DNA from 2 places in the Staphylococcus dromedarii genome. Region 2 is predicted to be linked to the other one. Evidence: riboswitches for the same ligand, from Rfam matches in the RefSeq annotation. Region 2 holds a riboswitch; the other holds the start of a gene.

Region 1 (4,347 bases), 1.0 Mb from region 2:
GGTGGTACGATTGACAAATTAGAAGCAGTTGAAGGCTTCCACGTTGAGATTTCTGAAGATGAGTTTATTAAGTTAGTAAACGAAGATCATCTAGCAGTTATCGGTCAAACAGGTAACTTAACACCTGCGGATAAGAAAATTTATGCGCTACGTGATGTAACAGGTACGGTTAACTCAATTCCGTTAATTGCATCTTCTATTATGAGTAAGAAGATTGCTGCCGGTGCAGATGCGATTGTATTAGATGTTAAAACAGGTAACGGTGCATTCATGAAAACAGTTGAAGATGCAGAACAGTTAGCAAATGCTATGGTAAAAATTGGTAACCAAGTTGGCCGTAACACAATGGCGATTATTTCTGACATGAGTCAACCACTTGGTCGTGCCATTGGTAATGCACTTGAATTAAAAGAAGCGATTGACACATTAAAAGGTGAAGGACCAGAAGACTTAACAGAATTAGTCTTAACACTTGGTTCACAAATGGTCGTATTAGCTGAAAAAGCTGAGACTTTAGATGAAGCACGCGAAATGTTAAAAGGCGTGATCAATAATGGTAAAGCACTTGAGAAATTCAAAGTGTTCTTAAGCAATCAAGGTGGCGATGCATCTGTAGTGGATGATCCATCTAAGTTACCAACAGCACAATACACATTTGAATTACCAGCAAAACAATCTGGTGTTGTATCTGAAATGATCGCAAATGAAATTGGTATTGCGTCTATGATGTTAGGTGCAGGTCGTCAAACAAAAGAAGATACGATTGACTTAGCTGTTGGTCTTGTATTAAACAAAAAAGTCGGTGACAAAGTTGAAGAGGGCGAGTCACTCTTAACCATTTATGCGAACCAAGAAGATGTTGAACAAGTGAAAGAAAAATTATATGATAATATCACAATTAGTGATCATGGAGAAACACCTACATTGATTCACGAGATTATTACGAAATAAAGGATTGAGTATCATGAAATGGATAAGTCGACAACTGTTAGCAATCTTATTTACGGGAGCGGGATATTTACACTTTAAGAGAGAACGTAATTTCAGAAATATTGTACCGCACTATTTACCGTTCAAAAAAGAGATTGTTTGGATAACAGGTGTGATGGAATTGATCTTTGGTATTGGCTTAGCTATAAGAAAACCTGGCTACTGGTTTAAACATGCAATCATTGCATTTTTATGGGCGGTACTTCCAGCAAATATTTATATGGCACGTCATAAACTACCATTGGGTGATAAAGAATTACCTCAATCTGTTTTATATGGTCGACTCCCATTACAATTTGTCTTAATGACATGGATACGAAAACTATAATGATATAAAAAACACGGATGCACATGCACCCGTGTTTTTTTATGATTTTTAACCTATCCCTCACCAAAGACATCGTGCCATTGATCACGTTTATCTAAAAAGGCTTGAGCAATTTCTTTTGCGCCTTCTAATGAGTGAGAAGCTGCCCAACCACATTGTACTTCGTTGCATGCGGGTACTTCTGTGGCATTAAGGACATCTTGAACTGTCTTTTCAATAATGTTTAACACATCTTCATAATCGTCATGGTTGATGAATGATACATAAAAACCAGTTTGGCATCCCATAGGGCTTAAATCTACCACTTTGTCTGAATGGTTACGAATATTTTCGGCCATCAAATGTTCTAATGAGTGGAGCCCAGGCATCTCCATGTGCTCTTTGTTTGGTTGCTTAAAGCGAATATCATATTTATGAATTTCATCCCCGTTGTTACCTGTCATTTTACCGGCTAGGCGGATATAAGGAGCAACCACTTTTGTATGATCTAAGTTAAAACTTTCAACATTCATTTTTGGCATCGTCATAACGCCTCCTTTTTAGTTTATGGTTATTTTATCATATTCATTAAAAAGTGACAGGGGTGTGAATTGAATAATCTAACCATTTACCTGTACCTCCTTTGTTTAAAGGTTGAGAGTAGCGGGTATTATTAATTTTGTAAAGATTTTAGAAAATATTGAAAAAATAGCATGACAAATGGTAACAAATCCGATAGAATGAGTAATAATTAAATATAATTTATCAAGAGTGGTGGAGGGAATTGGCCCAGTGAAACCCTGCAACCTCATCGGAGACGATAAAGGTGCTAAATCCAACAGCAACATGGCTGACAGATAAATGACGTGGACAAGATATTATCAACTTTGTACATATCGCACTTGATAAATAGAGCGTTATTACAAAGTTGATATTTTTTTGAAAGGAGCTTTTTTCATTGATTACAGTAAAACAACAGATCCTAGACTATATAGATAACCATAGGCTGAATTATTTGGACATGAGTCATCAAATACATGAACGCCCAGAATTAGGCAATGAAGAATTATTTGCTTCACGATTATTAATTGATCATTTAAAGCAACATGATTTTGAAGTAACACGAGATATCGCTGGTCATGCGACAGGCTTTATCGCAACTTACCAATCTGAGAAACCAGGCCCAAGAATTGGCTTTTTAGCTGAGTATGATGCATTACCAGGTCTTGGTCACGCTTGTGGTCACAATATTATTGGGACAGCGAGTGTGTTAGCGGGTATCGCTTTAAAACAAGTGGTCGATGAGATTGGTGGTACAGTCGTAGTGTATGGTTGTCCAGCAGAAGAAGGTGGCGAAAATGGCTCTGCAAAAGCATCTTATGTGAAAGAAGGACTCATTGATGTTGATGTGGCATTAATGATTCATCCGGGTAATGAAACCTATCCAACGATTCATACATTAGCCGTTGATGTATTAGATATAAAATTCTTCGGACGTAGTGCACATGCTTCAGAAAATGCATATGAAGCACGCAATGCGCTAGATGCAATGCTCAGTTTCTTTAATGGTGTGGCACAATTACGTCAACATATTCAACCTTCTGAACGTGTTCATGGCGTGATATTAGATGGTGGTAAGGCTGCGAATATTATTCCTGACTTTACTCATGCGCGTTTCTATACAAGGGGGACAACGCGTAAGTCCTTGGACATCTTAACGGAGCGTGTGCATGACATTGCTAAAGGGGCGGCATTACAAACAGGCTGTAATTACGAATTTGGTCCAATTCAAAATGGTGTAAATGAGTTTATTAAATCTCCATTATTAGATAAATTATTCGAAAAGTATGCCACAGAACTTGGAGAAGAAGTCAGTCACGATGACTTTGGATTTGGTTCAACAGATACAGGTAACGTGAGTCATGTCGTGCCTACGATTCATCCTCATGTAAAAATAGGACCTCGTAGTTTAGTGGGACACACACATCGTTTTAGAGAAGCAGCAGCAAGTCCAATGGGCGACAAGGCGTTAATTAAAGGGGCAAAAATTATTGCGTTGATGGGCGCGAAGTTAATTCAAGATCCAGCGCAACTCGAGAAAATACAACAAGAACATCAATTGTTAAGGGAGCATTTATTATGACCAATGTAAAAAATAGTCATTCATATTTAACAATGGCTGAGTTGTATTCTAATGATGTCGTATACTCATCTCGACCTTCATATATTTCTAATCCATGGTTAGAACCAGATGAACACCAATCAAACTTCTTGTCAGCGAGAGAACTGCTCATCGCTAACATGCCAGTCATCGTACACGAAGCAAGTGTGACAGATAAGTTAGCACAATTATTTGAATTGGTTCATCGCAGTATTCCAGATAATTTATATTATTTTAAAGACCAATCTTCATATGAGTCACTATTACAACGTTTAACCTTAGAAGAAGACCGAAAAATTTATTTCCAATATGTGCATGGTGAAGATATTGTACCAGCAGATAAGTATGCGATGAATAAGCAAACGTTTATTGATTTGAACAATAAATCCAAAATACCAGAATGGACTAATGGTAAGTATTTACCAAAGCGTGAAGTCGTGCCATTTAAAGCGTTTGAAGATGCGGTACGTGAATGGGAACTACCCGTTGTCATTAAGCCGGGTGATGATCTACCGACAGCCGGTGGATATGGTGTCATGATTTGCTATACGCAAGAAGAACTTGAAAAGGCAATTGAACGTGTGAAAAAGGCTGAAGCAGCTACGGACACATTGATTATTGAACAGTGCATTGATGTGGTGGATAATTATTGCGTGCAGTTTGCCAAACATCCAGACAAAGGTATTCTTTATCTTGGAGCGGCAAAACAATTGACGAATGCGTATGGTTTTTATCAAGGAAATATCAACGCACAACATGTACCACAAACGGTCATTGATGCAGGACGTGCATTGATGGAAAGAGCAGTTGAAGAAGGCTTTATCGGTGTGGCAGGATTTGATTTGTTGGAAGACGCAGATGGTGAAGTATATGCGATTGATTTAAACTA
Region 2 (4,347 bases):
TTGTCTTTGCCGTTTTCAACTGCGATAGAGTCTTTTTGCGGGTTTAACTTTTGCTCAATTGCATAGTTAGAGTTGATAATAACCGCGTCACCTTCGTTGTTTTGGTAAGTTTTTGGTAAGAACTCTGCCGCTTGTTTGTTGTTGAACTTAATGTCTTTTTTGTTTTCTACAATGTCATCAAAAGTAGCATCTTGAATCTTAACGCCATCTTTGATTTTGATTAATCCTTCATCCACGAAGAATTTAAGAAAACGACCTTGTTCAGCTGGGTTGTTAGAAACGAAAACTTCTGCTCCATCTGGTAAGTCTTTTAAGCTTTTATATTTTTGAGAATAGACAGCCATTGGTTCTAAGTGAACATTACCTACTGATTCAATTTTGTATTTTTTGTCTTTCTTTTCAGTTTCTAAATATGGTGTATGTTGGAAGAAGTTTGCATCGATTTCACCTGCATCTAACAATTTGTTAGGTGTTGTGTAGTCATTGATTACTTTTACCTCTAAGTCATAACCTTTATCTTTTAATAATGGTTTAGCTTCTTCAAGGATTTCTGCATGAGGTGCTGGAGATGCACCTACAACAACTTTCTTATCATTTTTGTCTTCTTTGTTACCACATGCAGCAAGTGCTACTGCTAAAACAAGAACTAATGCAATGGATAAAATTCTTTTCATAATTATATGCTCCTTTTAAAAAATTATCGTTTATCTATTTTATTTGTAAACCAATCCCCTAAGAATTGAATTACAAAAACGATGATCAAGATTAAGATAGTTGAAACTAAGATAACGTCATTTTGGTTACGTGTAAAACCAGTTAAGTAAGCTAAGTTACCTAAACCACCGGCACCGATAACACCGGCAACTGCTGTAGATCCTACAAGTGCAATGGCTGTTACGGTAATACCTGAAATCAATGCTGGCAATGATTCTGGAATTAAAACTTTCAAAATCACTGTCCAAGTATTTGACCCCATTGAACGTGCTGCTTCGATAACACCTTTATCAATTTCTTTAAGTGCAATTTCAACAAGTCGACCGTAGAAAGGTGAAGCACCGATAATTAACGCCGGTAACGCACCCGTTGGACCACTGATTGTTCCGAGAATCAAGCTTGTAAATGGAATTAAAAGCAAGATTAAAATGATGAACGGAATAGCACGGAATAAGTTTACAAAGAATGATACGATGCTATAAAATACACGACCAACCTTCGACTTACTCTTAGATGTTAAGAATAAGATAATACCTAAAACTAAACCTAGTACAAATGAAAATACCGTTGAAATCACAGTCATATAAAGTGTTTCATACGTTGCAATCCAAACTTCTGGCCAACGAATATTTGGCATTGTGATCATCTCATTTAAGATTTCACTAAAACTCTTACCCATGTTTAATCACCTCAACTAGAATGTTTTGCAACTCTAAATCATGTTGTAAATGATTAAAGTTTTCCTGTGAAATAGCTGGGATATGTAGGAGTAAAAATCCTGCTGCACCCGTTTTTGCTTGTTTGATATTGCCTTCTAAAATATTCACAGTGACATTATGTTTTCTTGCGATATATGAAACGACTGGTTGCGTCGTATTTTCACCAGAGAATGTTAACTTGATGACCCTGTCACCTGTTTCAAGTGGTAATGCATTCGCAATACTTTCGAAGTCATGTTCTGGTTGCAAGTCTTCTTGAACAAATCGACGTGTCACTTGATGTTGTGGGTTTTCAAAAACTTCTGATACTTTCCCTTCTTCAATGACACGGCCATTTTCCATCACGGCAACTTCATCACATACACGACGAATCACGTGCATTTCATGTGTGATGATAATAATTGTGAGGTTTTGTTCTTTCTTCAACTGTAGTAATAAATCTAAAATCTCATCAGTGGTTTGTGGATCTAGCGCACTTGTCGCTTCGTCACACAATAGCACTTCTGGATCATTTGCTAATGCTCGAGCAATCCCAACACGCTGTTTTTGACCACCTGACAATTCTGATGGATATGCATGTTCACGGCCGGCCAAACCAACGCGTTCTACTAATGACTTCGCTTTTTCTACGGCTTCCGCTTTAGGGACACCTGCAATTTCTAATGGGAACTTAATATTATCTAAAACAGTTCGTGACCATAATAAATTGAAATGTTGGAAAATCATGCTTACTTTTTGTCTCTTTTGGCGTAATGCTTGTTTGCTTAATTCAACGATATTATCGCCACCAATGATGACGTCGCCCGATGTCGGTGTCTCTAGGTAGTTAAAAAGCCTTACAAGCGTACTTTTACCTGCCCCAGAGAATCCAATAATGCCATAAATCGTTCCTTTATCAATATTTAAATTGACATGATCGACTGCAGTGACAGATTTGGATTTGCTTTCATATTTCTTTACAATATTTTTCAGCTCAATCATATTGCTCCTCCTTGTGCTAAGCATCTCTTACGCCAAATAAAAATTGCCTTCTCTTTTGAAATGAAAGAGAAGGCAATTTATAAGGTACCTTTCTCTCATCTTCAAAAGTTTGTTACAACTTTATGTGACTTGGCACCATTTCTATTACTAGACGGTTGCCGGGCTTCACAGGGCACATCCCTCCACCACTCGTGATAAGAGTTTTCTGAATATTGAATTGTTTAAATCATACCACCGCAATCAAGATTCGTCAATAACTTTTTTTATTTTTTCTAACAAAAAAGGTACTGACTGAAATGCATAGAGCCTTTCAACCTCTTGATCTTTTTTCATGATCAGTAAAACAGGTACTGACATAATCTTATTTTCTTGATTAAATTCTGGATAAAAATTTAAATTCACCTTCGTTAACGGTAACGCCAAAATCTTATTGGCAATATCTAACATGTGTTCAGAAACTTTGCATGTCCCACACATGCTTGTATATCCAAAAATGAGATGAACTTCTTCATCAAAGTGTTCTGTCAGCACCTCATCTTGTGTGTGATTCTGTGTCATCTTGTACAACCTCTCACCTTGTTATTCTAGGTTGAGAGTAGCACCTTATACAAAGTTATGCTACTATATCGGCTTCTTTATATACAAAAATCCGGAATGAAATTGTGATTCACATTTTCATTCCGGAAATTTAGTATTATTATTCGCCAATCATTTCTTCGTAAGCAGCTGCATCCATTAATGCGTCTAACTCACTTTCGTCTGATAATTCAACTTTAACCATCCATGCATTTTCGTATGGTGATTCGTTAACAGCTTCTGGCTCATCTTCTAAGCTTTCGTTAACTTCAACAACTTTACCTGATACTGGTGAATAAAGTTCAGAAACTGTTTTTACAGATTCTACGCTACCGAATGTATCGCCTTCTGTTACTTCATCGTCAACTTCTGGAAGCTCAACGAATACGATATCGCCTAATTCATTTTGTGCGAAATCAGTAATACCGATAAGTGCTGTATTACCTTCCACTTTTACCCATTCATGTTCTTTTGAATATTTTAAATTACTTGGCACTGCCACTTGAATCCCCTCCAATTGTTAATGTTACATTCATTCTGACACATTGCTGAATATCTATCAACTATTTTCTTACAGCCACGTTTCTCGATAAGTTTCTTCTTTGAATCCAACAGTCACTTTATCTCCAGAAACTGCCAATGGTCGTTTCACTAACATACCATCTGTTGCTAGCAATTCTAACATTTCATCGTCTGACATCTCTGGAAGTTTATCTTTTAAATTTAACTCACGATATTTTGCACCGTGTGTATTAAATAATTTTTTAACTTCTATTCCCGTAGATGCTACAATTTTTTCAAATTCTTCTTTCGTAGGGTTAAGCTGTACAATATCAATTGGTTCAAAGCTCACACCTTGCTCTGTTAAAAACTTAGCGGCCTTTTTACAAGTTGTACAATTTTTGTATTGATAAAACTTTATCATAAACATACCTCCTGTATTCACTTAACTCAAATATAACAAACATTTAAAAATATTGCTCTTTTTTATAAAAAAATTATTATTTAACACTTTATAAATTACGTCATCTTATACAGCAAGCAGTTGCAATTTGAATGACTTCCCTTTTTAATTTCGATATAATGAGCTTACGAAAGAATAAGAGGAGGCATTTTTCATGCAAGCTATTAAAGATATGTCACAATTCAATGAAGTGATCCAAAGTGCAGAACCAGTCATCGTAAAATTCGAAGCAGGCTGGTGCCCTGACTGTAAAGTAATGGATATGTGGATTGATCCAATCGTTAAAAAATATAATGAGTATACTTGGTACGTTGTAGATCGTGACGAAGTTGAAGAAGCAGCAACAAAACATGATGTTATGGGTATTCCAAGTATTTTAATTTTCCAAAATGG

The links. Region 2 has a riboswitch for S-adenosylmethionine ahead of MUA88_RS02615 (methionine ABC transporter ATP-binding protein). Riboswitches for the same ligand answer to the same signal wherever they lie in the genome.
Region 1: it holds a riboswitch for S-adenosylmethionine, as region 2 does, so the genes downstream of both, MUA88_RS08565 (M20 family metallopeptidase) here and MUA88_RS02615 (methionine ABC transporter ATP-binding protein) in region 2, are expected to answer to the same signal.

What each region holds. Positions count from the first base shown of each region.
Region 1 covers NZ_CP094718.1:1,722,666-1,727,012, reverse strand. Annotated here, with positions in the region: gene MUA88_RS08580 (pyrimidine-nucleoside phosphorylase) at 1-951, shown strand, start outside; gene MUA88_RS08575 (DoxX family protein) at 965-1,318, shown strand; gene MUA88_RS08570 (S-ribosylhomocysteine lyase) at 1,372-1,839, opposite strand; SAM riboswitch class I at 2,057-2,161, shown strand; gene MUA88_RS08565 (M20 family metallopeptidase) at 2,259-3,440, shown strand; gene ldmS (L-aspartate--L-methionine ligase LdmS) at 3,437-4,347, shown strand, end outside.
Region 2 covers NZ_CP094718.1:527,849-532,195, reverse strand. Annotated here, with positions in the region: gene MUA88_RS02625 (MetQ/NlpA family ABC transporter substrate-binding protein) at 1-674, opposite strand, end outside; gene MUA88_RS02620 (methionine ABC transporter permease) at 698-1,393, opposite strand; gene MUA88_RS02615 (methionine ABC transporter ATP-binding protein) at 1,386-2,414, opposite strand; SAM riboswitch class I at 2,507-2,615, opposite strand; gene MUA88_RS02610 (thioredoxin family protein) at 2,655-2,972, opposite strand; gene gcvH (glycine cleavage system protein GcvH) at 3,112-3,492, opposite strand; gene MUA88_RS02600 (arsenate reductase family protein) at 3,562-3,915, opposite strand; gene MUA88_RS02595 (thioredoxin family protein) at 4,109-4,347, shown strand, end outside.